2 regions of the Micromonospora sp. WMMD714 genome follow, and region 1 is predicted to be linked to the other one. Evidence: predicted binding sites of a transcription regulator. Region 1 holds the regulator's gene; the other holds the start of a gene.

What was found. Region 1 encodes HrcA, which represses chaperone genes, less so after heat shock. Its sites were predicted from a motif close to GGTTNGCACNCTCNNNNNGAGNGTGCNAACC; they were not measured.
Region 2: a site for HrcA is predicted at 4,259-4,289, ahead of O7625_RS11330 (FmdB family zinc ribbon protein). Genes of this name have one in related genera too.

Annotation. Positions count from the first base shown of each region.
Region 1 covers NZ_CP120744.1:78,557-93,844, reverse strand. Annotated here, with positions in the region: gene O7625_RS00420 (sugar ABC transporter substrate-binding protein) at 274-1,563, shown strand; gene O7625_RS00415 (sugar ABC transporter permease) at 1,560-2,546, shown strand; gene O7625_RS00410 (carbohydrate ABC transporter permease) at 2,563-3,393, shown strand; gene O7625_RS00405 (MOSC domain-containing protein) at 3,513-4,154, shown strand; gene O7625_RS00400 (hypothetical protein) at 4,254-5,117, opposite strand; gene O7625_RS00395 (enoyl-CoA hydratase-related protein) at 5,214-5,996, opposite strand; gene hemW (radical SAM family heme chaperone HemW) at 6,016-7,239, shown strand; gene O7625_RS00385 (DUF4870 domain-containing protein) at 7,377-7,979, opposite strand; gene hrcA (heat-inducible transcriptional repressor HrcA) at 8,216-9,238, shown strand; gene dnaJ (molecular chaperone DnaJ) at 9,312-10,457, shown strand; gene O7625_RS00370 (16S rRNA (uracil(1498)-N(3))-methyltransferase) at 10,762-11,496, shown strand; gene O7625_RS00365 (histidine triad nucleotide-binding protein) at 11,958-12,317, shown strand; gene O7625_RS00360 (serine hydrolase domain-containing protein) at 12,559-13,908, shown strand; partial or broken gene O7625_RS00355 (PhoH family protein) at 14,156-14,851, shown strand; partial or broken gene O7625_RS00350 (LAGLIDADG family homing endonuclease) at 14,840-15,288, shown strand, end outside.
Region 2 covers NZ_CP120744.1:2,520,368-2,535,655, forward strand. Annotated here, with positions in the region: gene O7625_RS11300 (PD-(D/E)XK nuclease family protein) at 1-86, shown strand, start outside; gene O7625_RS11305 (oxygenase MpaB family protein) at 154-1,005, opposite strand; gene O7625_RS11310 (DUF2231 domain-containing protein) at 1,199-1,681, shown strand; gene O7625_RS30260 (hypothetical protein) at 1,762-2,454, opposite strand; gene O7625_RS11320 (hypothetical protein) at 2,674-2,853, shown strand; gene O7625_RS11325 (flagellar biosynthesis protein FlgA) at 2,966-3,619, opposite strand; gene O7625_RS11330 (FmdB family zinc ribbon protein) at 3,835-4,233, opposite strand; gene O7625_RS11335 (5-formyltetrahydrofolate cyclo-ligase) at 4,469-5,095, opposite strand; gene O7625_RS11340 (diguanylate cyclase) at 5,182-7,452, shown strand; gene O7625_RS11345 (UTP--glucose-1-phosphate uridylyltransferase) at 7,462-8,463, shown strand; gene glp (gephyrin-like molybdotransferase Glp) at 8,460-9,752, shown strand; gene O7625_RS11355 (GNAT family protein) at 9,844-10,446, shown strand; gene O7625_RS11360 (hypothetical protein) at 10,626-11,441, shown strand; tRNA gene O7625_RS11365 (tRNA-Ala) at 11,921-11,994, shown strand; gene O7625_RS11370 (hypothetical protein) at 12,135-12,533, shown strand; gene O7625_RS11375 (S1 family peptidase) at 12,847-13,722, opposite strand; gene O7625_RS11380 (DUF4352 domain-containing protein) at 13,980-15,056, opposite strand; gene O7625_RS11385 (4'-phosphopantetheinyl transferase superfamily protein) at 15,119-15,288, opposite strand, start outside.

The DNA of each region.
Region 1 (15,288 bases):
CCACGTACCACCCAGCGGATGCCCGCCCCCGGTTCGGGGGCGGGCATCCGCTCGTCCGCGTCCGGTCCTGTTCGGACCCGACCGGCTCTGGCAGGGCTGCCTGAGCGACCCCCGGCTGCGATACCGTCGCCTCGCCGGACGCTCCCGGCGGGCGTCAGCGGCGGCCGGCAACGGTCCGTAGCCGGACGGGCACCACCCCCTGTCGTAAAGGAAATTTTCCTACTAGGGTGCGGCTGAGAAGGTTAGTGCCGGACGGTGCGAGGGAGAAGTGGCGTGAACAGGTGGAAACGGCTGGCTCCGGTCACCGCCGTCGTGGCCTCGGCCGCGATGGTGCTCGCCGGTTGCGGTGGTTCCGGCGACGACGAGGCCGCCGACGACAGCAAGCTGACGGTCTGGATGATGGGCGAGGGCAGCGCCGCCCAGACGTCGTTCCTCGACGGCGTGGAGACCGAGTTCCGGCAGCGGCACCCCGACACCGACGTGGTGGTCCAGTACGTCCCCTGGTTGGAAGCGCCGAAGAAGTTCCAGGCGGCGCTCGCCGGCGGCGACGGCCCGGACGTCACCGAGCTGGGCAACACCGAGACCCAGGGCTGGGCGGCCCAGGAGGCGCTCGCCGACGTCTCCGGCCGCTTCGGCAGCTGGGCCGAGGGCAAGGACGTCCTGCCGGACCTGGTACGCAACGCCCAGCTCGACGGCAAGCAGTACGGCGTCCCCTGGTACGCCGGGGTGCGCGCCGTCTACTACCGCACCGACTGGTTCGCCGAGGCCGGCGTGCAGCCGCCGAAGACCTGGGACGAGCTGGTCTCGGTCGCCAAGGCGGTGCAGGCCAAGAAGCCCGGCACCTACGGCATCGCCCTGCCCGGCAACTCCGAGCTGCCGTTCTACTCCTTCCTCTGGGGTGCCGGCGGCGAGATCGCCACCGACCAGGGCGGCACCTGGAAGTCCGGTTACACCAGCCCGCAGGCGCAGCGGGCGGTGAAGTTCTGGACCGACCTGGTGACCGTGCACAAGGTCGCCCCGCCCGCCGCCGCCGGCTGGAACGAGATCGACGCGCGGACCCAGTTCGCCACCGGCAAGGCGGCGATGGCCTTCGCCGGTAGCTGGCAGGCCGGTGCGATCAAGAAGGACAACCCCGAGATCGAGAAGGTCTGGGGCACGTTCCCGATCCCCGGCCCGGACGGCGAGCCGGCCCCGGCCTTCGCCGGTGGCTCCGACCTCGCCCTCTGGCGGGACAGCAAGCGGCAGGATCTGGCCTGGGACTACCTGACCGTGCTGCTGAACAAGAAGAACGCCCAGACCTTCGCCAGCAGCCTGGGATTCTTCCCGGTCTATGCCGACCTGGTACGGGGCGGGGGCTACGCCGACGACAAGCTGATGGCGGCGTTCGCCAGCACGATGCAGCGCACCCGGGTGACCCCGCTGACCCCGAAGTGGGTGGAGGTCAGTCGGACGAAGACGGTCACCCAGGCGATGAACAGCTCGGTGATCAAGGGGCAGAAGTCGGTCGAGCGGGCCACCGCCGACGCCGCCGCCGAGATGGAAAGCATCCTCAACGCCAAGTGAGCACCCTGACCGAGCGCAGCCGGACGGACGCCGCGCGGGAGACCCCCGCGCGGCGGCGGCCCCGGGTGGACCGCCTGCCGTACCTGCTCCTGCTGCCCTGCCTGGTGGTGGTCGGGGTGCTGCTGCTGTGGCCGCTCGGCCAGGTGGTGGCGATGTCGTTCTTCAAGCTGGACAACGTCCGGCAGTTGCGCGGCGACCGGGAGTGGCCGTTCGTGGGGTGGGCCAACTACGCCCAGATCCTCGGTGACCCGTTCTTCCGTACGGTGCTGCGCAACACGGTGCTCTTCGCGGCGGCGAACGTGCTGCTGACGATGGTGCTGGGCACCCTGGTCGGGTTGCTGCTGCACCGGCTCGGCCGCCGGATGGCCACCTTCGTGGCCAGTTGCGTGATGCTGGCCTGGGCCACCCCGGCGCTGACCGGCACGATCGTCTGGAAGTGGATCTTCGATGACACCTCCGGCCTGGTCACCTGGGCGTTCAACGCCCTGCCCGACGGGCTGTCGCAGGCGATCTTCGGGCGCACCGACTGGTCCGGCTACGGCTGGTTCAACGCGCCGCTGCTGTTCTTCGCGATCCTCACCCTGGTGGTGGTCTGGCACTCCTTCCCGTTCATCGCGGTGAGCGTGCTCGCCGGGCTCAAGAGCGTGCCGGACGAGCTGCACGAGGCGGCCCGGGTCGACGGGGCCGGGCCGTGGACGGTGTTCTGGAAGATCACCTTCCCGTTGCTGCGGCCGGTCTTCGGCATCCTCGTGGTGCTCTCCACGATCTGGGACTTCAAGGTCTTCACCCAGCAGTTCGTGCTGGCCGGCGGCACCCAGGACCGGCCGACGTTCATGCTCTCCCTCTACTCGTACGCCGAGGCGTTCTCGCCGCCGCCCAGGTACGGCGTGGGTTCGGCCATTGCGGTCGTCCTCACGCTGATCCTGCTGCTGGTGACCGGCCTGTACGTCCGGATGGTGCTCAGGCAGGAGGACGGGTCGTGAAGAAGGAGGACGGGTCGTGAAGAAGGTCGCCCTCAACGGCGCCGGCCTGCTGGTGGCGCTGTTCGCCGCGTTCCCGGTCTACTGGATGGTCGCCACCTCGCTGAAGCCGAACCGGGAGATCTTCTCGGCCACCCCCCGGCCGGTGCCGGCGCACCCCACCCTGGAGCACTACCGGGAGATCCTCACCGGCAACCTGATCCCCGGCGTGACCTTCGCCGACTTCTTCGGCAACAGCGTGCTGGTGGCGGTGAGCACCGTCCTGCTCAGCGGCCTGGTCGCGCTGCTGGCCGCGACGGCGGTGGCCCGGTTCCGGTTCCGGCTGCGGACCAGCTTCCTGATCATGCTGCTGGTGGTCCAGATGATCCCGCTGGAGGCGCTGGTCATCCCGCTGTTCCTGATGATCCAGCGGCTCGGCCTCTACAACACCCTGCCCAGCCTGGTCCTGACCTACCTGGGCTTCTCGCTGCCGTTCGCGGTGTGGATGCTGCGCGGTTTCGTCGCGGCGGTGCCGAAGGAGCTGGAGGAGGCCGCCGCGATCGACGGGGCGAGCCGGTCACAGATCTTCCGGAAGGTCCTCTTCCCGCTGGTCGCGCCCGGGCTGGTGGCGACCAGCATCTTTTCCTTCATCACCGCCTGGAACGAGCTGATCTTCGCGCTGACCTTCGTCAACGACCAGAGCCGGTACACCCTCCCGGTGGCGATGACGTTCTTCTTCGGCCGGGACGACACCGCCTGGGGTTCGGTGATGGCGGCCTCCACCCTGTTCACCCTGCCGGTGATCGTCTTCTTCCTGCTGGTCCAGCGGCGGATGGTCACCGGCCTGGTGGCCGGCGCCGTCAAGGGCTGATGGCGACCGGCCTGGTGGCCGGCGCCGTCAAGGGCTGAGGTGGCCACCGGCCTGGTGGCTGGCGCCGTCGAGGGCTGAGGCGCACGGCGGCGGACCGCCGGGGGTCGTAGGCTGAGATCATGACGGGCAGGGTGGCGGCGGTGAATATCGGCGTGGTGACCGAGGCGCGGTGGGCGGGCGCCGCGAGCGGGCGCAGCGGCATCGACAAGCGGCCGGTCGACGGCCCGGTGTCGGTGCGCGCCGACGGCGTGGCCGGTGACTTCATCGGCGAGCGTGCCCACCACGGCGGCCCCGACCAGGCGGTCTACGCCTACGCGCAGGAGGACGCGCGGTGGTGGGCGGCCGAGCTGGGCCGCGACGTCCGCCCCGGCGGGTTCGGGGAGAACCTGACCACCTGGGCGGTGGACGTGACCGACGCGGTGATCGGTGAACGCTGGGCGGTCGGGTCGACGCTGCTCCAGGTGACCAAGCCGCGTACCCCGTGCACCACCTTCGCCGGCTTCTGGGGGGTGCCCGACCTGATCAGGCGGTTCACCGTCGGGGCCAGACCGGGGGCGTACCTGCGGGTGCTGCGGGCGGGCGTGGTCACCGCCGGGGATCCGGTCGAGGTGGTGGACCGCCCGGCGCACGGGGTGACCGTCGGCGAGGTGTTCCGGGCGATGAGCCTGGAGCCGGAGCTGCTGCCCCGGCTGCTCACCGCCGACGAGCTGCCCGGGCCGACGATGGACAAGGTCCGCCGCCGGTTGACGGCCCCCGGCTGACCCCACCGCACCGGCCCGCCACCGGGCTCAGGCCCGCCACCGGGTTCAGGCCCGCCGCTGGGTTCAGGAAAACCGCCGGCTTCAGGAACGCCGCCGGTTTCAGGCCGGGTCGGCGAAGACCTCGGCCAGCACCCGGGCGCCGGTGGGCCGGTCGTCGGACACCTTCGCCCACCGGCCGTTGTCGGCGCTCCACTCCAGGCCGTCGAAGCGGACCCGCTTCACCCCGTGGTCGGGGGCGTGCGAGACCAGCCAGTGCGCGTACCGCCAGCCGTCGCGGGCGTCCGTCGCGGGCACCGTCACGTCGGTCAGCTCGGCCACCACACCGGCGTCGGGCAACCCCCAGTCCAGGGTGAGGCCGCGGGTCAGCTCGGCCGCCGCCTCCTGCCCGCGCATCACCGGGGTACGCCCGACCGTGCAGGCCACCGCGCCGGTCGCCTCGCCGAGCAGGGCCCGGGCCAGCACCTGGGACTCGTCCGCCCACTTCTGGTACGCCTTCGGGTACGCCGACCGCTGCACCGCCTGGGCGGCGTCGGTGACCTCCATCCGCTCCCAGCCACGGACCTTCTTCAACGCCTGGTAGAACCGCTTCGCCGCGTACCGTTCGTCGCGGATCTGGTCCGGGGTGCCCCAGCCCTGGCTGGGGCGCTGCTGGAACAGGCCGAGCGAGTCCCGGTCACCGTGGGCGAGGTTACGCAGCCCCGACTCCTGGTACGCGGTGGCCAGGGCGACCACCACGGCCTGCTCGGGCATCTGCCGCTGCATGCCGATCGCGGCGATGGTGGCCGCGTTGGCCATCTGCTCGGCGTCCAACCGGACGGTGCCGTCGGCCTGGACGGTGCAGCTACGGCCCGCGAGAGGAAGCCGCAGCTCCCCGTCGAGCTGTCGGACTCCCCAGCCTCCGACGATGGCGAACAACGCCACCACGACACCGGCTGCCACGAATGTCCGCGTCCGCACCCGCACCTCCTGTTTCGGCGTTCGCCTAGCGTACGTCGCCGAGTCGCGCTCCCGGGTCGGTCGACCGGTTCACGTTCCCGCGCGGAATCGGAAGAAACCAGGTCAATCCCGGGGCACCCAGGCCGCGTCCCGCTTCTCCCGGAACGCCGCCACCCCCTCCCGGCCCTCGTCCGACAGGAAGTAACCGGTGGAGCGGGCGGACAGCTCGGCGACCTCCGCGCGCAGGTCGGTGGCGGCCGGCCGGCGCAGCAGCTCCTTCGTCCCCGCCAGCGCCCCCGGCGCTCCCCGCACCAGCGAGGCGCAGTACCGGGCCACCGCCGCGTCCAGCTCGTCGGCCGGCACGGCGGCGGTCACCAGGCCCACCTCGGCGGCCCGTCGGCCGTCGAAGGTGTCGCCGGTCAGGTACAGCTCGGCGGCGGCCCGGGGGTGCAGCCGGGGCAGCACGGTCGCCGAGATCACCGCCGGGATCACCCCGATCCGCACCTCGGTGAAGGCGAACGTCGCCTCCCGCGCGCAGACCGCCAGGTCGGCCGCCGCGATCAGGCCCAGCCCGCCGGCCCGTGCCGGCCCGGCCACCCGCGCCAGCACCGGCTTCGGGCACTCCCGGAGGGCCACCAGCACGTCACCGAGCATCCCGGCCGGCACCGACCCGCTGGCGTACGCGGCCGCCGTCTCCTTCAGGTCGGCCCCGGAGCAGAAGACCGGGCCGGTGTGGTCCAGCACGACCATCCGGACCGCGTCGTCGGCGACCGCCGTGGCGATCCCGGCCAGCAGCTCGGTCATCAGCGCGGTGGACAGCGCGTTGCGGTTGTGCGGGCTGTCCAGGGTGAGCGTGGTCACCCCACGGGCCGTGGCGACCCGCACGAGTCGGTCGGGAGAGGTCATGCCGGGCACACTAGTGGCCATGCCCGGCGTCCTTCCAGATGGTGAGACCGTTCCCGTCGACGGCGCGCTGCCCGGCACCGCGCTGCGGGCCGTCGGTGAGCGCGGTTTCGGCGTCTACCTGCACGTGCCGTTCTGCGCCAGCCGCTGCGGCTACTGCGACTTCAACACCTACACCGCCGCCGAGCTGGGCGGGGGCGTCAGCCGGGAGTCGTACGCCGACACGGTGCTGGCCGAGCTGGCGCTCGCCGCCCGGGTGCTCGGCGACACCCCACCGCCCCGGGTCGACACGGTCTTCGTCGGCGGTGGCACCCCGACCCTGCTGCCCGCCGACGACCTGGCCCGGCTGCTCGACGGCATCGACCGCACCTGGGGGCTGGCCGCCGACGCCGAGGTGACCACCGAGGCCAACCCCGAGTCGGTCACCCCCGGGTCGCTGAAGACCCTGCGGGCCGCCGGCTACACCCGGATCTCGCTGGGCATGCAGTCCGCCGCCGCCGGAGTGCTGGCGGTCCTCGACCGCACCCACCGCCCGGGCCGGGCCGTCGAGGCCGCCCGGGAGGCCCGCGACGCCGGGTTCGACCACGTCAACCTGGATCTGATCTACGGTACGCCGGGGGAGTGCGCCGAGGACTTCGCCGCCTCGCTCGACCAGGTGGTCGCCGCCGGGGCCGACCACGTCAGCGCGTACGCCCTGATCGTGGAGGACGGCACCCGGCTGGCCGCCCGGATGCGGCGCGGTGAGCTGCCGTACCCCTCCGACGACGTGGCGGCGGACCGCTACCTGGCCGCGGAGGCCGCCCTCGACGCCGCCGGTTTCTCCTGGTACGAGGTGTCCAACTGGGCGCGCACCGAGGCGGCCCGGTGCCGGCACAACCTGCTCTACTGGACCGGCGCCGACTGGTGGGGCCTCGGCCCCGGGGCGCACAGCCACGTCGGCGGGGTGCGCTGGTGGAACGTCAAGCACCCCACGACGTACGCGCAGCGGCTCGCCGCCGGCCACTCACCCGGCCTGGCCCGCGAGGTGCTCACCCCGGACGAGATGCACACGGAGGACGTGATGCTGCGGCTGCGGCTCGCGTCCGGGCTGCCGTTGGCCGCGCTGGACGACGCGGGCCGGGCCGGTGCCGACCGGGCGCTCGCCGCCGGGCTGCTGGACCCGGTGGCCTACCCGCGGGGGCGGGCGGTGCTCACCCTGCGTGGCCGGCTGCTGGCCGACGCGGTGGTCCGTGACCTGCTGCCCTGAGCGCGCCACCGGACCGGCCGGCGGCGACACCGGGCCGACCCGTCGAGACGACCACCCGTCGACCCGCACCACCGGCCTGCGGCAGGGGCCGGCGCGCAGGCGGTACCCGGCCGGCCGGGGGAGCGGCCGGCCGGGGCTCACTTGATGAAGTTGGCGGACATCGGGTAGCGGTAGGCCTGACCCTCGTTCGCCTTCATGCCGGCGATGATCCCGAACAGGATCTGGATCACCACGACCGCGATGCTGGGCAGGAAGAGCAGGCACCAGCTCACGAAGAGCAGCACGAACGCGATGATCGACCAGAGGATCTGGAAGTTCAGCGCGGCCAGCGCCTGCGCCCGGACGGCGGGCGACTGCTGCCCGCGTACCAGGTAGGCGATCAGCGGGGCGACGAAGCCGAGCGGGCCGAAGCTGATCAGCGCACCGGCGGCCCCGCCGAAGTGCGCGACCAGCGCCCAGGTCTTGTCCTCGCTGTTGGCGTACCCGCCGGTCGGTGCGCCGTACGTGCCGGCGGTCGGATATCCGCCACCCGCCGGCGGGTAGCCACCCGGCGGGCCGTAGCCGCCCGACGGCGGCTGGTCACCGGGGGGTGGGGGATACCCCCCGGGTGGGGGATAGCCGCCCGACCCCGGGGCACCGGACAGTGGTGCGGTGGGCGGCTCGTATGGCGAGCCCTGGCCAGCGGTCGGGTCCGGCGGGAAGCCGTCCCCCGCGCCGGGCGGGCGAGGTGGTTCAGTCATGCCGTCACGGTAGGGGCTGCCGGCAAGGGCGCACCAGAGCGACACTGGTGACGTTGGCCTCGACGTTCGGTCAGCGACCGGTCCGGCCGCCCGCCGGAGCCGGCCGGACCGACGGTCCGTCGTTGATCATCGCGGCGGCGGTACTGCCGACGTAGACTGGCACTCGCTACAGTCGAGTGCCAGAGCGGTTGCCGGGGCAGCGGCTGCCCCGGTCGACGTGCACCAGGAGGTGGGAGATGGGTCTCGACGACCGCAAGCTGGCCGTGTTGCGGGCGATCGTCGAGGACTACGTCGCCACGCAGGAGCCTGTCGGCAGCAAGACGCTGGTCGAGCGGCACCAGCTCGGGGTCTCCCCGGCGACCGTCCGCAACGACATGGCGGTGCTGGAGGAGGAGGGCTACATCCGGCAGCCGCACACCAGCGCGGGCCGGGTGCCCACCGACCGCGGCTACCGCCTCTTCGTCGACCGGCTCTCCCGGGTCAAGCCGCTCAGCCCGGCCGAGCGCCGGGCCATCGAGCGCTTCCTGGTCGGCGCGGTCGACCTGGACGACGTGGTGCACCGCACCGTACGCCTGCTGGCGCAGCTCACCCGGCAGGTCGCCGTGGTGCAGTACCCGTCGCTGGCCCGGTCGTCGGTGCGCCACCTGGAACTGGTGCCGATCTCCACCACCCGGCTGATGCTGGTCATGATCGCCGACACCGGGCGGGTCGAGCAGCGGCTGGTCGAGCTGCCCGCACCGGTTCCCGCCGACGACGTCACCGACCTGCGCCGGCTGGTCAACGAAAAACTGGTCGGGAGTCGGTTGTCCGACACTCCGCCGCTGGTGCAGGCACTGGTCGACGAGAGCGCGCCGCACCTGCGCGGCGCGATGACCACCCTCTCCACCGTGCTGCTGGAAACCCTGGTGGAGCGCACCGAGGAGCGGCTCGCGCTGGCCGGCACCGCCAACCTCACCCGGGGTGGCCTGCTCGACTTCCAGGGCTCGCTGCGACCCATCCTGGAGGCGCTCGAAGAGGAGGTCGTGCTGCTCAAGCTGATCGGCGAGGCGGAACCGAGCACCACCCGGGTACTGATCGGCGACGAGAACGAGGTGGACAACCTCCGCGCCGCCTCGGTGGTCAGCACCGGGTACGGCCCGGGCAGCACCATCGTCGGCGGGCTGGGCGTGCTCGGCCCGACCCGGATGGACTACCCCGGCACCATCGCCACGGTGCGTGCCGTGGCACGCTACGTGGGCGAGCTGCTGGCCCAGAACTGACCAGTCAGGGCCGACGGCCGGCTCCGGCCGCCGACCGGCGCAACGCGAGACGAACATGAGGACACGGAACGCAGTGGCCAGGGACTACTACGGCATTCTCGGGGTGAGCCGGGAAGCCTCCGACGACGAGATCAAGCGCGCCTACCGCAAGCTGGCGCGGCAGTTCCACCCGGACGTCAATCCGGACCCGGAGGCACAGGAGAAGTTCAAGGACATCAACGCCGCGTACGAGGTCCTCTCGGACGACCGGAAGCGGCAGATCGTCGACCTGGGCGGCGACCCGCTCGCCCCGGGCGGCGGGGGCGCGGGCGGCCCCGGTGGCCCCGGCGGGGCGGGACCGTTCGTCGGCTTCCAGGACATCATGGACGCCTTCTTCGGCGGCGCGGCGGGTGGCGCGCGGGGTCCGCGCCCGCGTACCCGGCCGGGTGCCGACGCGATCCTGCGGCTGGAACTGGACCTGCACGAGACCGCCTTCGGTGTCGAGGCCCCGATCACCGTCGACACCGCCGTGCTCTGCACCACCTGCTCCGGGGCGGGCACCGCGGCCGGCACCCACCTGGCGACCTGCGAGGCGTGCGGTGGCCGGGGCGAGGTGCAGTCGGTGCAGCGCACCTTCCTCGGCCAGGTCGTCTCGGCCCGGCCGTGCACCGTCTGCCAGGGCTACGGCACCACCATCCCGCACCCCTGCCCCACCTGCGCCGGCGACGGCCGGGTGCGGACCCGCCGCTCGCTGACCGTCAAGATCCCGGCCGGGGTCGAGGACGGCATGCGGATCCGGCTGGCCCAGCAGGGCGAGGTCGGCCCGGGCGGCGGCACCGCCGGTGACCTCTACGTCGAGATCCACGAGCGCCCGCACGACGTCTACTCCCGCAAGGGCGACGACCTGCACTGCCGGGTCACCGTCCCGATGACCGCCGCCGCGCTGGGCACCCGGCTCACCATCAAGACGCTGGACAGCGAGGAGACCGTCGACGTCAAGGCCGGCACCCAGCCCGGCAGCACGCTGCGGCTGCGCGCCCGGGGCGTACCGCACCTGCGCGGCACCGGCCGGGGTGACCTCTACGTCCACCTCGACGTGCGGACCCCCACCAAGCTCGACGCCGACCAGGAGAAGATGCTGCGGGACTTCGCCAAGACCCGGGGCGAGGAGGTCGCCGAGCTGAGCAAGCAGGGCGGCTTCTTCTCCCGGATGCGCGACGCCTTCAACGGCCACGCCTGACCGCTCCGGTTTCGCCCCGGTCACGCCTGTCCGGTTCGGGTGTGCCCCGGTCACGTCGGTCCGGTCGGGGTGCGCCCGGCTGTGCGTGCCGGGTCCGGGTGCGCCCCGGCCGTGCCTGTCCGGTCCGGGTGCGCCCCGGTCACGTCTGCCCGGTTCGTGCGTGCCCCGGCCGTGCGCGCCCGGTCCGGATTCGGGTGTGCCCGGCCGAGCCTTGCCGGTCCTGGTCGGGGCAGGCGCCTGGCACGTCTGCCCGGCCGGGAGCCGGGTCGACCCGGGTGCGCCCCGGCCGGTTAGCCTGACCGTCGTGTCCGCGTCACTGTTCCTGGTCGAGTCGCTGCCCACCGCCGACCAGTTCATCCTGGACGGCCCCGAGGGGCATCACGCCGCCACCGTGCAGCGGGTACACGTCGGCGAGGAACTGCTGCTCGCCGACGGTCGGGGCGGCACCGCGGCCGCCGTGGTCACCGCCGTCGGCCGGGGCACCCTCGACCTCACCGTCACCTCCCGGGGGTACGTCGACGCGGACGTCCCCCGGCTGGTCGTGGTACAGGGCATCGCCAAGGGCGACCGGGGCGAGCTGGCGGTACAGGCGATGACCGAGGTGGGGGTGGACGAGATCGTGCCCTGGTCGGCGTCCCGCTCGGTGGTGCAGTGGCGCGGCGACCGGGGCGTACGGGCTCGGGCGAAGTGGGTGGCGACGGCGCGGGAGGCGACCAAGCAGGCCCGTCGGGCACGGCTGCCGGTGATCGCCGGGGCACCGGACGAGTCGACCACCGTGGTGGCCCGACGGGTCGCCGGGGCGGCAGCGGCGTTCGTGCTGCACGAAGAGGCCGACGAACGTCTCACCACGGTCGAGTTGCCGGCCACCGGCGAGATCGTCCTGGTGGTCGGCCCGGAAGGCGGCGTCGCCCCGACCGAACTGGCCACCTTCACCGAGGCCGGTGCCCGTTCGGTACGCCTAGGTCCGACCGTGCTGCGCACCTCCACCGCCGGCGTAGCGGCCCTCAGCGTCCTCGCCACCCGCCTCTCCCGCTGGTAACCCCACCCGCCCCCAGCTCCTCCCCGCCCGGCCTCGCCTCGTCTCCCAGCCCGGCCCCATCTCCCGGCCCGGCCCCGGCTCCTCCCGCCTGGCCCGGCTCCTCCCGCCTGGCCCGGCTCCTCCCGCCTGGCCCGGCTCCCCGCCCGGCCCCGCCCTCCCCGGTGATCAAGAGGTTTAAGCCACCCCACCACGCCCACCCCGCCCCAAATCTCTTGATCACCAACCATCAACGCCGACTGCCGCGAGGTAGCCCCGGTGATCAAGAGGTTTGGGTCGTCCTGAGGGCTTGAGGTTGACGTAAACCTCTTGATCACCGGGGAGGGCGGGGCGGGCCGGGGAGGGCGGGCCGGGCCGGGGATGGGGAGGGAGGGCGAGGGAGGGCGAGGGGGATGGGGTGGGTGGGAGAGGAGGGGTGTGGGTGGGGGAGTGGGGGGAGTGGGGGTGGTACCTAGACTGGGTGGATGGGAGACGACTGTCTGTTCTGCCGCATTGTCGCCGGGGAGATTCCGGCCACCATCGTCCGGGAGACCGGCACCACCCTCGCCTTCCGCGACATCGGCCCGAAGGCGCCGGTGCACGTGTTGATCATCCCCAAGGAGCACTACGTCGACGTGGTGACGCTCGCCCAGGGCGACCCGGGGCTGGCCGGCGAGGTGCTGGCCACGGCCGCTGCGGTGGCCGAGGACGAGGGACTGACCGGCGACGGCTTCCGACTGATGTTCAACACCGGCCCGTACGGCGGCCAGGAGGTCTTCCACGTGCACGCCCACCTGCTCGGCGGTGCCCCCCTCGGCCCGATGCTGGCCCGGGACCTGGCGTGACCCCCGCCGCGCGGGGATCTCTGCGGGTCGGTGGGCGCGGGCACGGGACGCCCGCCGGGTGGGGGCACGTGACGCCCGCCGGGTGGGGGCACGGGGCGGCCGGTGGGCCGGGGGGCGTGACGACCGGTCGGGCGGGGGACGTGACGGTCGAGGGTCGGGGCAGGTGACGGCCGGTGGCCCGGAATCCGGGGTGACCGCCGGGGCGGGAGTGGACGTCGCCGGGCCGGGCGTGCACCAGCGGATGGTGCGGATGGTGCAGCGGGTCCAGGCGCAGGCCAGGGTGCCCGCCCTGGCGGTGGCGTTGCACCGGGCCGACCGTCCACTCTGGGCGTACCAGGTGGGCGGGACCGGCACCGACGCCGCGCTCGGCCCGGCGACCCGGTTCCGGATCGGCTCGGTCACCAAGACCTTCACGTCGGTGCTGGTGATGCAGTGCCGGGACGCCGGCCTGCTCGACCTGGACGATCCGCTGGGCCGGCACCTGGAGCTGCCGGCGCACGGCGAGCTGACGGTACGCCGGCTGCTGTCGCACACCGCCGGGCTGCAACGCGAGCCGTACGGCGACGTCTGGGACACCCTGCGTGCGCCGCAGCTGGACGAGCTGGTCGCCGACCTGGCCCGGGTCGAGCGGGTGCTGCCCGCCGGCCGCCGCTACCACTACTCCAACCTGGGGATGGCGCTGCTCGGCCGGCTGGTCGGCGTGCTGTGCGGCGGGACCTGGGCCGAGGTGCTGGCCGAGCGGGTGCTCACCCCGCTGGGGCTGGCCGACACCTCGGTCGACCCGGGGCCGTCGGCGGCGACCGGATTCCTGGTCGACGCGTACTCCGACGAGGCGCATCCGGAGCCGCCGACCGACTTCGGTGCGGTCGGCCCGGCCGCCCAGCTGTGGAGCACCGCCACGGACATGGCCCGGTGGGCGGCGTTCCTGGCCGACCCGGCGGCGCTGGACCCGACCGGGGCGGTGCTCGCCCCGACCACCCTGGACGAGATGCGCTGGCCGGTGACCACCACCGACGAGACCGCCTGGTCGGCGGGCTTCGGGCTGGGACTGATCCTGGTCCCGTACCCGGAGCGGGTGGTGCACGTGGGGCACGACGGGGCGATGCCCGGCTTCCTGGCCGGGGTCTACGGCCGGCGGGGCGGTGACGGTACGGCGGGGGCGATGGGCTGTGCGGTGCTCGCCTCCTCGGGCACCGCCGCCGAGGCGTTGGAGCTGCCGCACCGGCTGCTGGCCGCCGCCGCCGAGCACGATCCGGCGGACATCGTTCCGTGGCGTCCCGGTCCGGGTGCGCCCGGACCGTTGCGCGGGTTGCTCGGCCGGTGGTGGGGCGAGGGCTTCGAGTACGTCTTCTCCTGGCACGACGGGGCGTTGCGGGCCCGGGGAGCGGACGACCCGGCGGGCAGGCCGCCGGCGGTCTTCGCGCCGGTGCCCGGCTCGGCGGACGTGTTCCGGACCGTCTCCGGGCGGGAGACCGGGGAGCTGCTGCGGCTCACCCGGGACGCCGACGGGACGGTGGTCGGGATGCACTGGGCGACCTACCGCTTCACCCGCCGTCAGGAGACCTTCGACCGGTACGACTTCCGGGTCTGACGGCCCCGCGGGCCGGGCAGGTGGGCCGAGCGGGTGGACCGGGCAGGCGGGGCGGGGAGATGGGTCGGGCGGGCGGGGCGGGGAGATGGGTCGGGCGGGCGGGCGACTGGGCGGGGCCGCTGGGCGGGGAAATGGACACGGTGCCGCCGGTGCGGAGCGGATACGATGGGGGTATCGTCCGCACGCCGCGCCAGTAGGGCACGGCGCGAGATGGAAGCAGGTGGCGCAGGGCCCCACGGCCCGATCTATGACCGGCACCCCACCTCCCGGCCCGCCCCGGGTGCAGACCAGGATCACGGTCCCCGACGCCAAGATCATGGTCAACCTGCTCGGCGCGGGCGACGAGATCCTCCGACTCGTCGAACGCTCGGTCACCAGTGACGTGCACGTCCGCGGCAACGAGATCACCATCACCGGTGCGCCCGCGGACAACGCGCTCGCCGAGCGGCTCTTCGGCGAGCTGCTCGAACTGATCGAGAAGGGCGAGACCCTGACCACTGACGCTGTCCGGCGTACCGTCGGCATGCTCGAACAGGGCGGCACCGAGCGGCCCGCCGAGGTGCTCACCCTCAACATCCTCTCCCGGCGTGGGCGCACCATCCGCCCCAAGACGCTGGGGCAGAAGACCTACGTCGACTCGATCGACGCGAACACGATCGTCTTCGGCATCGGCCCGGCGGGTACCGGAAAGACCTACCTGGCGATGGCGAAGGCCGTCCAGGCGCTCCAGGCCAAGCAGGTCAGCCGGATCATCCTGACCCGCCCGGCGGTCGAGGCGGGCGAGCGGCTGGGCTTCCTGCCGGGCACCCTGAACGAGAAGATCGACCCCTACCTGCGCCCGCTCTACGACGCGCTGCACGACATGCTCGACCCGGATTCCATCCCGAAGCTGATGGCCGCCGGCACCATCGAGGTGGCGCCGCTGGCCTATATGCGGGGTCGCGCGCAGCCGTACGACGCACGGGTGCTGACTCCGGAAGGTTTCCGGCCGTTCGGTTCGTTGCGGGTCGGTGACCTGGTCATCGGCTCGAATGGGACGCCCACGCCGGTGATCGGCATCTATCCGCAGGGGCCCAAGCAGGTCTACCGGGTCACGACCCAGGACGGTGCCTCCACCCTCTGCTGCGGTGAACACCTCTGGACCGTGGCCACCCCGGAGGACAAGCGGCGCGGCGGTCGGCGCACCCTCGAGACGCGCGAGATGATCGGCAAGGAGTGGCGGGGCCACGTCCGCCGGTACGAACTTCCGGTCGTGGCACCTGTGCAGCTCGAGTCGCAGGAGGTGCCGCTCGACCCGTACGCCCTCGGTCTGCTGCTCGGCGACGGTGCCATCTCGTCGCGGACCACCCCGGCCTTCAGCACCGCCGACCCGGAGCTGGC
Region 2 (15,288 bases), 2.4 Mb from region 1:
AGATGCCGGGCCGGGAGCCGTGGTCGGCGATCGACCGTCCCGTCGCCCCGTCGGCTGACCGCCCCGCCGCCCGCCCGGCCGACTGAGCCGCCGGCCGGCCGCCCCGGTCGGGGGTCGTCGCGTGGTCCGGTGTCGACCGCCTCGGCGTGGCTGTCAGGCGGCAACACTGCGGACGACGCGGTCCTTCGCCGCCTGCCGGATCGGGCTCTCCCGCCAGGTGCGGGGCAGCGCCGCCAGGGCCAGCCGCAGCGTCCGGACGCTCAGGTCGGCGGTGAGCGCGGTGGTGGGCAGTCCCAGCCCGCCGTACAACCGCAGCGCCCACGGCGGCAGCAGCCCGAGCGCCGTCCCGGCCACCCCGAAGTACGCCCAGCGCGGTGGCCCCAGGCTCAGCCCCAGCCGGGCGGGCCGGCTGAGCTTCCACGGGATCGGCGGGGCGGTCAGGAACAGCGCGGTCTCCGCCGCCGCCTTCGTCATGCGCAGCTCGGGCCGGACCGTCCGGTAGTAGTCGGCCACCTCGGCGGCGCTGCCCGGCACGTCGGCCGGATCCAGACCCACCAGCGCGGCGGCCCGCCGCTGCTCGGCGTAGTAGCCGTCCACCTCGGCGTCGGTCAGCGACAGGCCGGCCCGACGTGCGGTGCCGACGAACGACTCGACCTCGGTGACGTGCACCCAGCGCAGCAGGTCCGGATCGTCGATCCGGAACGGCTCCCCGGTGAACGGGTCGGTGGCGCGCAGCCGGGCGTGCAGGGCACGCAACCGCCGACCGGCCGTCTCGGCCTCGGCGGTGGTGCCGTAGTTCACCGTGTCGATGTACGTGCCGGTGCGGACCAACCGCCCCCAGGCGTCCGACCGGTAGTTGCTGTTCTGGGCCACCCCGGCCATCGCCCGGGGGTGCAGCGCCTGGAGGTAGAGGGAGCGCAGGCCGGCGACGATCAGGACCGGTTCGTCGTGCACCTTCCAGGTGATCGAACCGGGACCGAAGAGACCGAGATCGTCGTTGTCCACCCGTCAACAGTGCCACGCCCGGCGTCGTGCCGCCCGGCGTCGGGTGGTCGCGTGACCGGTCGCCGCACCCGACCGCGGTCGGCGACCGGTGAACCGGACCGTCCGCCACAGCGTGTACGCGGATGGGGGACGCGACGACCATGCACTCGTCGTACGCTGTCTGCCGCAACCGCGTCCACTGCCGGAGGTGTCGGTGTTCAAAGAGTTCAATGGTCTGCCATCCCACGTTCTGGTGGTCCATGCCGTGGTGGTCTTCGTGCCGTTGCTCGCCCTGCTGGCCAGTGCCTACGGGCTGGTGCCACGCTGGCGTCCCCGCCTCGACTGGGCGGTGGCCATCCTGGCCGTCGTCACCCCGGTCCTGGCCTGGGTGGCGACCGAGACGGGCGAGGAGTTCCAGGCGGCGCTGAAGGCGAAGGGCTACTCGCCGGAGCTGCTTGCCAAGATCCAGGAGCATTCCGAACTCGGTGACATCCTGCTCTGGTGGACCCTCGCCCTGGCCGTGGCGGCGTTGCTGCTGCTGGCGGTGACCAGCGACCGGGTGCGTACCCCGAAGCTGCCCGCCTGGGCGACCTGGGTGCTGACCGGGGTCGTCGTGGTGCTGTCGGTGCTCTCCTGCATCTCCGTCTACCTCACCGGGGACAGCGGCGCCGCCTCGGTGTGGACCAACACGTTCTGACCGGTCACCGCGACTGGCGGAGTCACCACGGCCGGCCGGGCACCCCCGCCTGACGGGCGGGGGTGCCCGGCCGGCCGTGGTCAGAACAACGCCCGGGAACAGAGCAGGCAGAGCAGTACCAGCAGCACGACGCCGACCACCGCGCCGACGCTCCAGGTGACCCGCTGCGCCTGCTGCTCCGCGACATCCATCGCCTCCATGTCCTGCCAGGCCAGGCTGCGTGCGGGGGTCGCCTCCAGGTGCACCGGGGGACGCCAGCCCGGTGGCGGTGGCGTGGTCGGCGGTGGTCCGGTGTAGACCCCCGCCGTCGGCCACCCCGGGCCGGCTCCACCCGCCGGGCCGGCGGCGTCCCCGGCACCGCTCGCCGCCCCGGCCCCACCGTCGGTCCCGGCCCAGGTGCCAGCCCTACCGTCGGCTCCGGCCCCGGTCCCGGCCCCACCGTCGGCTCCGGCTCCGGTCGCGGTCGCGCTGCCGGCCCCGGTGACGGTCCAGGCCTCGGTCTCGGCTCCGGTGCCGGTGCCGGGCTGGACACCGGCCGGCGTGTCGGTCCCGGCATCGGTTCGGCTGCCGGCCCCGGCTCCGGTCGGGGAGTCCACCGGCGCTCCAGGCGGATCGTCAGTGCTCCGCGAACTGCCGACGGCGGTGGTCGGGACCGGTGGGCCGGCGGCGTTCGTGCGACCGGCCGGGATCGTCGGCTCGGTCTCGGCGGGTTGCCGCGCGGGCGGGCGTCGCCAGTACTCGTCCTCGGGGCTGGCACCGCTGGGCGTCGTCACGCCGTCCGACGCTACCAACGTGGCGGGCCGTCAGCCGGTCACAGGGCGATCTTCGGGGCGGTGCGGGCCGCCGGGTCCAGGGCGGCCCACCCCGGGGACCGGCCGAGCGCGGCTACGGATCGTGGTCTCCTGACGCCGGGGCCGGCCGTTGCTGGGTCGACACGTCAGGTCACCGTAGGGGCGGCCGGTCCGGTGGCCCGGGTATTCTTACCGGCTGTGATCATCGAGGACCCGGCCGGGCAGGGCGTACCCGGCGACGACGACCGCACGGTCGACCTCAGCGAGGATTTCGTGGTGTTGCCCGAACAGACCGCCGACGACACCGACTCCGGCTGGGGTGAGCGCCGTGGCGGCAACGACGACTGGCTGCTCGCCGAGCGTCCTCCGCACTGGGGCTGACCGCCGCCGGTGGCCACCGGCGGGACGAGCGGCAGGACCCGCCCCCTCCCGGCTGGCGCGGTGGGCACCCGGGCACCGGTGTGCTGCCGGTGCTCCAGGACACGGCGGTGGCTCACTGCCGGACCACGACACCGAAGCGGCTGCCCTCCGGCTGCCCGACGGAGCGTTGCGCCTGGTCGGGCCGGACCGCCAGATAGAGCGCGGAGGAGCCGTCGGCGGCACCGTCGCCCACCACGTCGAGCACCAGCGCGTCGGCCGCCAGCAGGATGGTCTCACCGGCCGCCCGCCCGGCCGGCACCACGAGCAGGTCGACCCGCGCGCCGGGGCGGAGGACCGCCAGGGCGGCCGGTTCGGCCAGCCGTACCGGCACCCCGACGAAGCCACTCGGCAGCGGCAACGCGACCTGGGTGTCCCGGCCGTCGGGTGGGCCGCCCTCCTCCCCGCCGGGGACGGCGGCGTCGCCGGCCCCGGCCCGACCTGTCGGGGTCCGGGGGTGGTCGGAACGGCCCGCCCGGGTGGCGTCGTCCGCCCCGGGCGGGACGCATCCGCCCGGGGCGGTGACGGTGGCGGGGCCTGCCGCCAGCGCCAGCCCGACGGTGGGCGGTGGCGGGCCGGCGGGGCAGCGGGCCGGGGCGTCCAGGACGAGCACCGCCGACCCGAGCAGGGCGGCCACCAGCACCGCCCGGAGCAGGGTCGCCCCGCCGGGGCGATGCGGCCATCGGAACGGCCGCAGTGAGCCTTCGTCATCCGTGCCACCGCCCGCCATGACCACACCTCCGCCGCTCATCGGATGCCCCGCCGGCATCCCCGGCTCAGCAGGCTAGGCGGGCGTCGGGCGAGGCACGAGCCGTCGTCCACAGCCGGTGGACGACGGGCGGACCTGTGGACGGCCACCGTCCTCCCGCCGGATCTGCTAAGGCCGGCCGAGACGACGAAGACCCCTGCGGCCCGGGGCGGCAGGGGTCTTCGGTGGCTACCGGGTCAGGAGGAGGTGCTGGCCGCCGGCGACTTGGTCGACCCGGAGGAACCACCGCCGGTCGAGCCCGCCGAGCCGGATCCGGAGCCGGTCGACGACCCCGACCCCGACCCCGAGCCGGACCCGGAGCCCGAACCGGTCGCGGGGGACGAACCAGACGAGTCCTTGCCGGAACCGGAGGAGGTGCTGTCGGACTTCACCGCGCTGCTCTTGCCCTCGGTGCCCGAGGCCCGGGAGTCGGTGCGGTAGAAGCCGGAGCCCTTGAACACGACACCGACCGAGTTGAAGACCTTGCGCAGCCGCCCCTCGCAGGCGGGGCACTCGGTCAGCGGCTCGTCCGAGAACGACTGCACCGCCTCGAGTTGGTGGCCGCACGCGGTGCAGGCGTACTGGTACGTGGGCACGTTCTCCTCCGGATCTGGGACGGCCGGTTGGCACTCGGCGTATTCGAGTGCCAATGGTGCGTCATCGGACCCGGGTTCGTCCAGCGGACGGGGCCGGATCGTGATCCGGCACATCGCGGAGCCGGGCAGGCGTCGGCACGCCGACGCGTCGGGGAGCGGGTGCGGCGGGACGCGGCCGGGCTGAGCCGTCCGGGGGAGCGGAGGTGGTCGTCCGGAGCGGCGGTACGGCCGGCCTTCAGAGCGCGGCCGTGGGCAGCCGGCGCAGGCCGTCCGACGGGGTGAGCGCCGCGCCCACCGGGCGGTCGTGGGGCTGGGCGGGCAGCGCCGCGAGGAGTTCGCCGTCGTGCAGCAGCGCCACGGTCAGGACGGCCGCCGGCACCCGGGCCAGCGCCCGGTCGTAGGAACCGCCACCCCGGCCCAGCCGCAGCCCGCGCCGGTCGACCGCCAGCGCGGGCACCACGACCAGGGTGGCCCCGGTGACCGCGGCCCGGCCCCGGCGCGGGCCGTCCGGCTCGCGCATGCCCCGGCCGGCGGCGACCAGGGTGCCCGGCCCGGCGTACGGGGCCCAGTCCAGGTCGAGGTCGGTGCGGAGCACCGGCAGCAGCAGGTCCGCCCCGGCCGGCAGCGCGGCCCGGAGCACGTCGGGCAGGTCGGGGCCGCCCGGTTCGGAGCCGACCGGCACGTAGGCGGTCATCGTGGTCGGCCGCAGACGGCGTACCAGATCGGTCAGCTCGGCCTGGACGTGCCGCGCGGCGGCGACCCGCTGCGGTGCGGTGAGCGCCCGGCGGCGGGCGAGCAGCGCGACGCGTGTCTCGCGTTTGGCCGCCGGGACGGCATCCGCGTGATCGGAGAAATTGGGCACGCAACACTCCTGACGCAACGCCGTGCGGCCGGTCGCTCTGTGTCAGCATCGCAGGAACGGGCCTGGAACTTCCGGGGGGAAGAACGTTGACGCTACGCGGGCGGTTGACGGCGGCCTTTCTCACGGTGGTGCTCGGCCCGGTGGTGCTCGGTGCGGTCTTCGTCGGAACCACGCTGTCGACGGTGGACCGGAGCCGGTCCACCGAACGGCTCAGCCTGGCCGCGACCGCCGTACGTACCTCGATCGACGCGCTCTGCCAGCAGTTGCGGGCCGCCGCCGACGCGGTGGCCCTGCGCCCCGACCCGGCCGGCCGGGCGGGCGCGGCCGGCCAGGTGGTCAGCCGGGGGCTGGCCGCCGCGGTGCTGGTCACCGACCGGGCCGGTGGCGTCACGTACGCCACCCCGGGTGGACCCGCCACCGGCTGGCAGGACTGCGCGGGCGTCCGGACCGGCGGGCCGGTGCGGGCCATCAGCGCCCGGGTGGACCTGCGCGACCCGGCCGGCACGCCGCTCGGCGCGGTGGCCGCCGCCGAGCTGGTCGACTCGGCGTTCGTGGCCCGGTTGGCCGCCGTGACCGGCGTCGCGGTCACCCTCCTCGACGACACCGCCGGTCCCGGCCGGATCGCCCACACCACCGAAACCGACGGGGTACGCGCGGCGGTGCTGGCCGCCGCCGGCACGGCCGACGGCGAGCGGGTCACCGCCACCCCCGACGGCCGGTACGTCCGGCGGCTCGGACCGGCCCCGGGGCAGCCGCTGCCGCTGGTCCTCTCGGTGCCCGGTGGGCAGTCGTCGGGCCTGCCGGTCGTGCTGCTCGGGGCGGTGCTGCTGGCCGCCGCGCTGGCCGTGCTGACCGCGTGGCGGCTGGCCCGGGTGACCACCCGGCCGCTGGTGGAGCTGGCCGGCGCGGTGGACCGGGTGGCCGGGGGCGACCTGACCGCCCGGGTGCCGGTGCGCAGCCGGGACGAGATCGGCCGGCTCGCCGCCGCGTTCAACCGGATGATCCGGGAGACCGCCGGCTACGTCGCGGCGTTGACCAGCAGCCGGGACCAGCTGCGCGGCCATCTCGGGGTGCTCGGGGACACCCTGGCCAGCACCCACGATCTGCAACGCATCCTGCGGGTGATCCTGCACAGCGCCATCGCGGCGACCGGGGCGCGGGCCGGGGCGGTGCTGCTGCGCGACGACGCCGGGATGCTCGTCGGGCAGTGCGTCGAGGGGCTGGCCGGGCGCTGCCCGGCGGGCACCGATCCGGAGGAGCTGCGGATGCCGGTCGGCGCGGGGGTGGTCGGTGCGGTCGCCGCCACCGGCGAGCCGCAACGCGGGCGGGTCCGACCCGGCCCGACGCCGTCCGGCGAGCCGTGGTGCGAGACGTACGTGGCGGTGCCGTTCACCGCGCCCGCCGGGGAGGCCGCCGGCCGGGATCCGGCGGTCGGCGTGCTGGTCCTCTACGACCGGCTCGGGGGTGACGAGTTCGACGACGACGACCTGGCCACCCTGCGGACCTTCGCCGGGCACGCGGCGGTGGCGGTGGAGAACGTCCGGGTGCACGAGGAGGCGCAGCGGCTGTCGCTGACCGACCCGCTGACCGGGCTGTGGAACTACCGCTACCTGCGGGAGTCGTTGCGCCGGGAGGTGGAGCGGGCCAACCGGTTCGGTCGGATGCTCAGCATCCTGGTCCTCGACCTGGACCGCTTCAAGATCGTCAACGACAGTTACGGGCACGCCGCCGGGGACGCGGTGCTCGCCGAGTTCGCCCGTCGGGTCCGGGGCGAGATCCGCGAGGTGGACCTGGCCTTCCGGCAGGGGGGTGAGGAGTTCGTGGTGCTGCTGCCGGAGACCGACGCCCGGGGCGCGGCGACCGTCGCCGAGCGGCTGGGCGCGGCGGTCCGGGAGACCCCGGTCGTGGTGGCCGGCCACACCGGAACCCCGACGACGATCACGATGTCGGTCTCCATCGGCATCGCCGTCTACCCGGACCACGCCGGCACCGGCACGGAGGTGCTGGACGCCGCCGACGAGGCGTTGTACGCGGCCAAGGGCGCGGGCCGGGACGGCTACCGGGTGGCGACCGCGCGTCCGCGACCGGTGCCGGGCGGGGAGGTGCCGGCCGATCCGACGGCGGTCCCGGCGGGAACGGCGGTCGGGGACGACGATCCGCCCCGCGCCGGTCCCCCCACCGGTCCGTCCGCCGCCGACCAGCCCCCCTCCGACCGGTCGGCCGCCGACCGGACCCCCGCCGACGGCGCGCGGACCGAGCAGCCGACCGGTCGGCACGCCGTCGGCACCCCCGGTGTGACGCAGCCGGGCGGCGCGTCTTCCGGTCCTCACCCGCCGCGGCAGAGCCGTGGCCGATAGTCTCGCGGCATGTCGGAGCACTCAGCGAACCCCTCAACGACCGCCGCGACCGGTCGTGCCCGTGCGGTCAAGGCCGTGATCCCGGCCGCCGGCCTGGCCACCCGGTTCCTGCCGGCCACGAAGGCGGTGCCCAAGGAGCTGCTGCCGGTGATCGATCGACCGGTGCTCCAGTACATCGTCGAGGAGGCCGCCCAGGCCGGCATCGGCGACGTGCTGCTGATCACCGGTCGGGGCAAGACGTCGATGGTGGACCACTTCGACCGGCGTCCCGACCTGGAGGCCCGGCTGGAGGCCAAGGGGGACGCCGAACGGCTGGCCGCGGTGAAGCGCCCCAGCGAGCTGGCCGAGATCTACACCTGCCGGCAGCCGGAGCAGCTCGGCCTCGGCCACGCCGTCGGGTACGCCGAGTCGCACGTGGGCGACCAGCCCTTCGCGGTGCTCCTCGGCGACGAGTTCGTCAAGCCGTCCGAGCCGCTGTTGCCGGCCATGTTGGAGCTGCAGGCCCGCACCGGTGGTGTGGTGCTGGCGTTCTTCGAGGTCGATCCGGCGGAGACCAAGCGGTACGGGATCGCCTCGGTCGAGCCGGCCGAGGCCGAGCTGACCGACCTCGGCGAGGTCGTGAAGGTCACCGGCATGGTGGAGAAGCCGCAGCCGGAGGAGGCCCCGAGCAACCTGGCGGTCCTCGGCCGGTACGTCCTGCCGGGACGGATCTTCGACGCGATCCGGCGTACCGAACCGGGCAGCGGCGGGGAGATCCAGCTCACCGACGCGATGGAGCTGCTGCGCGCCGAGGGGGTGCCGGTGCACGCGATCGTCTACCGGGGCACCCGCTACGACACCGGCATGCCGCTGGGCTACCTCCAGACAGTCGTGCAGATCGCCGTCGAGCGGGAGGACCTCGGGGCCGAGTTCCGCAGCTGGCTGACCGAGTTCGTCAACAACGGCGACGAGACCGTCACGGCGGCGATCCTCAACGGGGTACGTGACGCGGCGGGCGGCTCCGGTACATGACCTCGACGGCCGACGCCGAGGCGGCCGCGAACGAGTTGACGCCGCTCGCCGACTACCTGGGCAGCGTGCTGCGCAGGTTACGCGCGCTGCCCCCGCTCGACCTCGACCTCACCCAGGCCTACGGCAACGTCCTCGCCTCGGACGTCGTCGCCCCGCACTCGTTCCCCGCCTTCGACCAGGCCGCGGTGGACGGGTACGCCGCGCGCTGGGAGGACCTCGTCGGGTACGGCCCGGTCCCCTCGCCGGGGCCGGGCCGTCCGGTACGGCTCAACGTGGTCGGTGACCTCGGCGCGGCGAGCTGGCGTCCGGTGCGGCTCACTCCCGGCTCGTGTTTCTCGGTGGCGGCCGGTGCGCCGATGCCGATCGCCGCCGACGTGGTGGTGCCGGTGGAGTGGACCGACCAGGGCATGGCGGCGGTGGAGATCTTCCGCATCCCCAAGCGCGGGTACGGCGTCCGCCGCGCCGGTGAGGAGCTGCCCGCCGGCACCGTCCTCGCCCGTGCCGGCACGTACGTCACGCCGGCGCTGGTGGCCGTCTTCGCCGCCACCGGCATCGGGCACGTGGTGGTGCGGCCCAGCCCCCGGGTGGTCATCGTGGCCACCGGGGACGAGCTGGTCGACGTGGGGCGGGGCAGCCAGCCCGGTCAGGTGGTGGACGCCAACTCGCACGCGTTGACCGCCGCCGCCGCCGAGGTGGGCGCGTTGGCGTACCGGGTGGGGATCTGCGACGACGACCCGGAGGGGCTGCGCGGGCTGCTGGAGGACCAGACCCTGCGGGCCGATCTGATCATCACCACCGGTGGCACCGGCACCGGCCCCGGCGACATGGTTCGGCGGATCCTGTCCCGCCGGGAGGGCGGCCGGGCCGGGCCGGTGACCTTCACCGACGTGGCGCTGTACCCCGGCACGGCCCTCGGGTTCGGTACCGTCGGCGCCGAGGAGGTGCCGGTGGTGTGTCTTCCCGGTGAGCCCGGTGCGGCGCTGATCGGCTTCGAGGTGCTGGCCCGGCCGGCGATCCAGCTGCTGGCCGGCGCGGAGCCGGTGTTCCGGCCGAGCGTACGGGCGCACCTGTTGGAGACCATCTCGTCGCCCGGCGGGCTGCGCGAGTTCCGGCCCGCGCACGTGGCCGAGCGGCGCGGCGGGGGCTACACGGTGCAGCCGCTCAGCGGTGGGCCGTACACCCTCTCCGGGCTGGCCGAGGCGAACGGCCTGATGGTGCTCGGTGAGCGGGTGACCACCGCCGCCGCCGGCTCCACGGTGGACGTGCTGCTGCTGGACCGGCGGCGGTGAGCCGGTTCGGGGCGGTCGGCGTCCCGGCCGTGGACGGGAGGTCGGCGCGGTGAGCTGGTTCGGGCGGGCGCCGGGGTGGCCGGTGGTGCTGATGGACGGTCCGGTGGTGCTGCGGCCGTACCGACGTTCCGACGCCGTCGCCTGGTCGGAGGTACGGCGGGCGAACCAGGCGTGGCTGTCGCCGTGGGAGTCGCACCTGCCCGGTAGCTGGAACGAGGCCAACTCAACGGCGGCGTTCCGGTACGTGCACGCCGACCAGCGGCGTTCCGCGCGGACCGGCGAGGGAATGCCGTTCGCGGTCTGTCTGCGCGAGGGCGGGCAGGAACGGCTGGTCGGGCACCTCAACGTGGGCAGCATCGTCCGGCGGGCGTTCTGCTCCGGCTACGTCGGCTACTGGGTGGACTCCCGGGCGGCCGGGCGCGGGGTGATCCCCACCGCGATGGCGCTCGCCGTCGACCACGCGTTCGGCCCGGGGGGCCTGCACCGGGTGGAAGTGAACATCCGGCCGGAGAACAAGCCGTCCCGGCGGGTGGTGGAGAAGCTGGGCTTCCGCGAGGAGGCGTACCACGTGCGCTACATGCACATCGACGGGGCCTGGCGGGACCACATCGGATACGCGATGACCAGTGAGGAGGCGGCGGCCGACGGCGGTCTGCTGGCCCGCTGGCACCGGCTGCGCCACGACGTCGGGTGAGCCGTCCCCCCGGGCGGGATCGGCGCGGCGTGCCGGTATCCCGGTCGGTGGCCCGTAACCTCAAGTAACTGCAAGCTGCGGCAAGCACCGCCCGACCGCAGGATCTGCGTCGAGAGTGATCTTTCGGGAAAGATCTTGCTGATGTTCGGTGGTTGTCCCGAAATTCGGTGACGGGAGGGGTGAGGGTGCCGACCTCGGTGCTCCTCGCCGTCCTCGCCGCCGCCGGTCTGCTCGCCCTCGCGCCGGCGCTGGTCCGTCGGTACGACGCCACCGAGCGGCTGGTGGCGGAGCGGGCGCAGTCGACGGCGCGGGTGCTCCAGCGCCGCCGGCGGCGTCGTACTGTCCCCGGCCGGCGACCGGTCAACCAGCCCCGGGCGCTCGTGGTCACCCTGGCCGAGGACGCCGCCACCGGGAACCTCACCGCACCGGTCTCCGCGCCGCCGGCCCCGGCCCGTCGAGCCGCCCCGCCCGCCGGCCGACGCTCGGGTCGCCTGCGCGCCGTGCCGCCCGCCCCCCGGCAGGCCCGTCGCCGGCCGCCCCGTGAGCGGCACCACACCCCGGTCGTCTACCGGCGACGCCGGGTGCTCGCCGCGCTGCTGCTGCTCAACTTCGTCGAGCTGGTCGGCGTGATCCTGGTCAGCCCCGGGTTCTGGATCAGCTTCTCGGTCACCGCCGCCCTGCTCGTCGTGTACGTCGTACACCTGCGGCGGCGGGCGTTGGCCGAGCGTCGGCGGCGGCGGATCCGGGCCCGGGAGGAGGCCTGGCTGGCCGCCCGGCAGGCCGAGGTGCGCCGCGAGCAGGCCCGCCGGGCGGCGGCCCGTCGGGAGGCGCAGCGCCGACTGGCCGCACAACGCGAGGCGGTACGCCGTACCGCGATGGGTCTCGATCGGCCGACCGACCTGCCGGCGGCGGCCAGCGGGGGCGCCTCGGTGTCGTACCGCCGCTCCGGTGGCCTGCGCGGACGCCCGTACCAGTCCGGCCGCGACCCCCGCTGACCCCCGCCTGTCCTGCCTCGCCTCGGCCGGGCTGCGTGTCCGCTTCGCTTGGCCGGCGCATGCCCGCGTCGCCCAGGCGGCGTGATCGCCTCGCTTGGGCGGCGTGTCTGCCTCGCCGGGGCGGCATGCCCGCCTCGCCCCGGGCGGCGTGATCGACTCGCTTGGGCGGCGTGTCTGCCTCGCCGGGGCGGCATGCCCGCCTAGTTTGGCCGGCGCATGCCCGCCTAGTTTGGCCGGCGCATGCCCGCCTCGCCGGGGCGGCACATGCCCGCCTCGCCGGGGCGGCGTGATCGACTTTCTTGGGTCGAAGTTGTGCTGTCGGGGCGATCAGATGCCGCATCTTCGGCCCGCCGGCGCGGCGGAGCAGGTGGCCCGGGTGGTGGGAGGGGTGATTCGCCCGGGGGGTGGGTGGGCTGTTAGTCTTGCTGCCGGCCCGCCCGGTGAAAGCCGGGTGGGACCGGAGCCGGTCTGCCGGCAGAGGGGCTGTGGCGCAGTCTGGTAGCGCACCTCGTTCGCATCGAGGGGGTCAGGGGTTCGAGTCCCCTCAGCTCCACCCAGTGCAAAGGCCGTCTCCGTGACACGGAGGCGGCCTTTTTCGCTCTGGTGCGTCAGCGAAGTACCGCAGCAGGGTCGTGCCGTTTCCGGCGGGCCGCCGCACCTGTGTCGCCGCCGACGAGGGCAGAGAGTGGAGCGATGACGGAGATCAGCTTCTGGGTGCAGGGACTGCCGCCGGCCAAGAACGAGGCCAAGTCGATGTTCGCTGCTGGTCACTGCTACGCCGACCGGGTGCTGGCCCTGCTCCACGCTGCGCGGAAGGCCCTCGGCGAGGGGCCGGGACCGCTCTTCCCGGACGGGCCGCTCGCGCTGGACGTCGTGCTGGAGAGCCCGGCCGAGCCACCGTCGGACGCCACCAACTACCTGGGCGGCATCGCCGACGTGCTGGAGTCGAAGGGTCACCGGGGACCTCTGGACCACCTGGGTGAGCTGGCGTCCGTCGCCGTGTACGGCAACGACCGGCAGATCCAGGAGGTGCACTACCGGCGGGAGCCCGCCGACCAGATTCGGTACCACGTCCGCCTCTCGCGGCGCTGACCCACCGACCTCCGACGACACCGATCCGATGCCTCCTGGGGCCGGCTCACTCACCCCCGCCCGGGTGCTCCCCCCGCGCGCTCACCCCCGCCCGCATGCTCACCCCGGCGTGCTCACCCCCGCCCGCATGCTCGTTCCGGCGATCAAGAGGTTTGAGTCGTCTTTGATCTCTAGCTTGCCTCAAACCTCTTGATCACCGGGACCGGCGGGGAGTAGGTCGCCCGCCCCGCCCCGCCCCGCCCCGCCCCGGCCCGCCCGGCCCGCCCGGCCCGCCCGGCCCCGGCCCTCGGCTCGGCCGGGCCGGGCGGCCGGTTCAGGGGATGGTGACGCCGTAGGCGGCGAGCGCCTCGGCGATCGGCTGGTAGAAGGTGGTGCCGCCGCTGGTGCAGTTGCCGCTGCCCCCGGAGAGGATGCCGATGATCATCCCGGTCGCGGCGACGTAGAGCGGACCGCCGCTGTCGCCGGGCTCGGCGCAGATGTTGGTGCGGATCAGTCCGGACACGCTGCCCTCGGCCCAGTTGACCGTCTGGTTGAGAGCGGTCACGGTGCCACACCGGACGCCGGTGGTGGAACCGCTGCGGCAGACCGCCTGGCCGACGTACGCAGTGCCCACACCCTTGATGGTGAGCAGGCCGGGGTAGGTGTAGACGGCGCTCGGCCGGTCGACCCGCCCGGTGTAGCGGACCAGGCCGTAGTCGTTGGTGGGGAAACTGCTGGCGACGCGGGTGCCCAGCGCGGTGGTCTGACCGGCGTCGGCGTACCAGGTCGTCGCGGCGGCGGTGCAGTGCCCGGCGGTGAGGAAGTAGGAGGTGGTGCCGCTGCGCACGTTCGCGCCCAGCGAGCAGCGGGCACCACCGCCGTAGACGGCCTGCCCGCCGGCGATGAGGAGGCGCAGCCGACCGGGCTCGTGGCGCAGGTCCGCCCCGGCCCGTGCGGCGGTGACGCGTAGCGCGCGTACCTGCTCGGGGTGGACGGTGTCGTCGACGGTGAGGGTCAGCCGGCCGGTCGTCGGATCCGGACCCCAGGTGGTACCGACGGTCCGCACGTCCTGTAGAGCGGTTGCCGCGGCCGGTCCGGTGGACCCGGGCGGCACGGCCACCGGGTCGGTGGCACCGGCGTACGCGACGGCCGGGGTCGCCGGCAGTAGGGCGACGGCCAGGGTCAGGGCAGCGAGCGAGAGACGGCGCATCTCCCACCTCCAAGTCGATCGGTGAAGGTCGATGCCATCAGCATCCGCCCGCACCGGACCCGTTTCAAGACGCGGCAGCGATCCCGGCCCCCCACGGACCGGGCGGGACCGGACCGGGTGCCGCCGCCTCCGCCACAGGCCGGGCCGGGCGGTGACGGGACCGGGCGGGACCGGGGCGGTGACGGAACCGGGCAGGGGCGGTGACGGGACCGGGCCGGCTCCCACCGGGGAGCCGGCCCGGCACGGGACCTGGGAGGTCAGGGCTTCCAGGAACCGGCCGCCTCGAACTTGTGCTGGTATTCGACCGCGCCCGACTTGTCGGCCACGTCGAAGACCACCGCGCCGGACCGCTTGCTGCCGGCCCGCATGCCGCTGCCCGAGTCGAGCATGTCGCCGCCGCAGCCGGACAGCGCGCCGGCCAGCCCGTTGACCGTGGTGCCGTCGTCGGCCACCCACTGGAAGTAGAACGGATTGATCGATGCCGTGCCCTTGGTCACCGTGGCGGTGACGTCGGCGATCAGGTACATACCCTTGTTCGGCGGCGGGGCGAACGAGCGGCAGCCCTTGGACGAGGTGGTGAAACTCCGGACGGTGATCTCGATGGTCCCGTCGTCGTCGTTGATCACCAGCGTCTCACCGGCCCTGAGGTTGAACGTCTCGTCGTCGGTGGACGACGGCCCGGCCGACGGTCGGTCGCCGGGCAGCCCCGGCACCCTGGTGACGTCGGGGGCCGGCACGGGGCGGTGGGTCTCCTCGGCCGCCTCGTCGGCCCGCTGGCTCCCGGCCACCGCCGCGACGACGAGGCCACCGCAGCAGAGCAGCAGCACCACGGCGACCACCACGCCGATGATGATCCAGACCTTCTTGCCCGACGAGGCGGCCGGCGGCGGTCCCCACTGGTAACCGGGTCCACCCGGCCCGCCGGGCGGCGGCGGGTATCCGGCACCGGAGACCGGCGGATAGCCAGGAGTGGGCGTCGGATACCCCGCACCGGAGACCGGCGGATGGCCCGGGGCGGACGGCGGGTAGCCCCCGCCCGAGACCGGCGGGTAGCCCGCACCCGAGACCGGCGGGGGTGCCGTGCCCGGCTGGTACGACGGGTAGGGCTGCCCGGACGCCGGCTGCGGAACGCCGGAAACCGGCGGTGGCGCGTACGGCGACGGCGGTGCATACGGGTCGGTGGAGTAGGAAGGCGGCGGCTCCGGGACCGGTGGCAGCGCGGCGGTGGGGTCCACCGGCTTCGGTCGGTCGGATGCCGGCGGGAACGGCTGCGCCGCCCCGGAGGGCGGCTGGTCGGGGTCCTGCGGCCCGGACGGGGGTTGGGGCTGGCTCACCGTACTCCTCGCACGCGGTCGACGGTCGTAACTCCTGGACGCTAGTGGGTGGCGGCAAGGGCTCAGCGCAGGGGCAGCACGGCCGCCGTGCGGACCAGGTCGCCCTCGACCGCGAACCGGCCGGTGACCAGGGCGGGCGGGTCGGCCACGGTGGCCGCCGACACCCGTGCCGGGCTGATCCGGGCGGTGAAGACGCCGGTGTCCGGTTCCAGCTCGACGGTGGCGTCGAGGA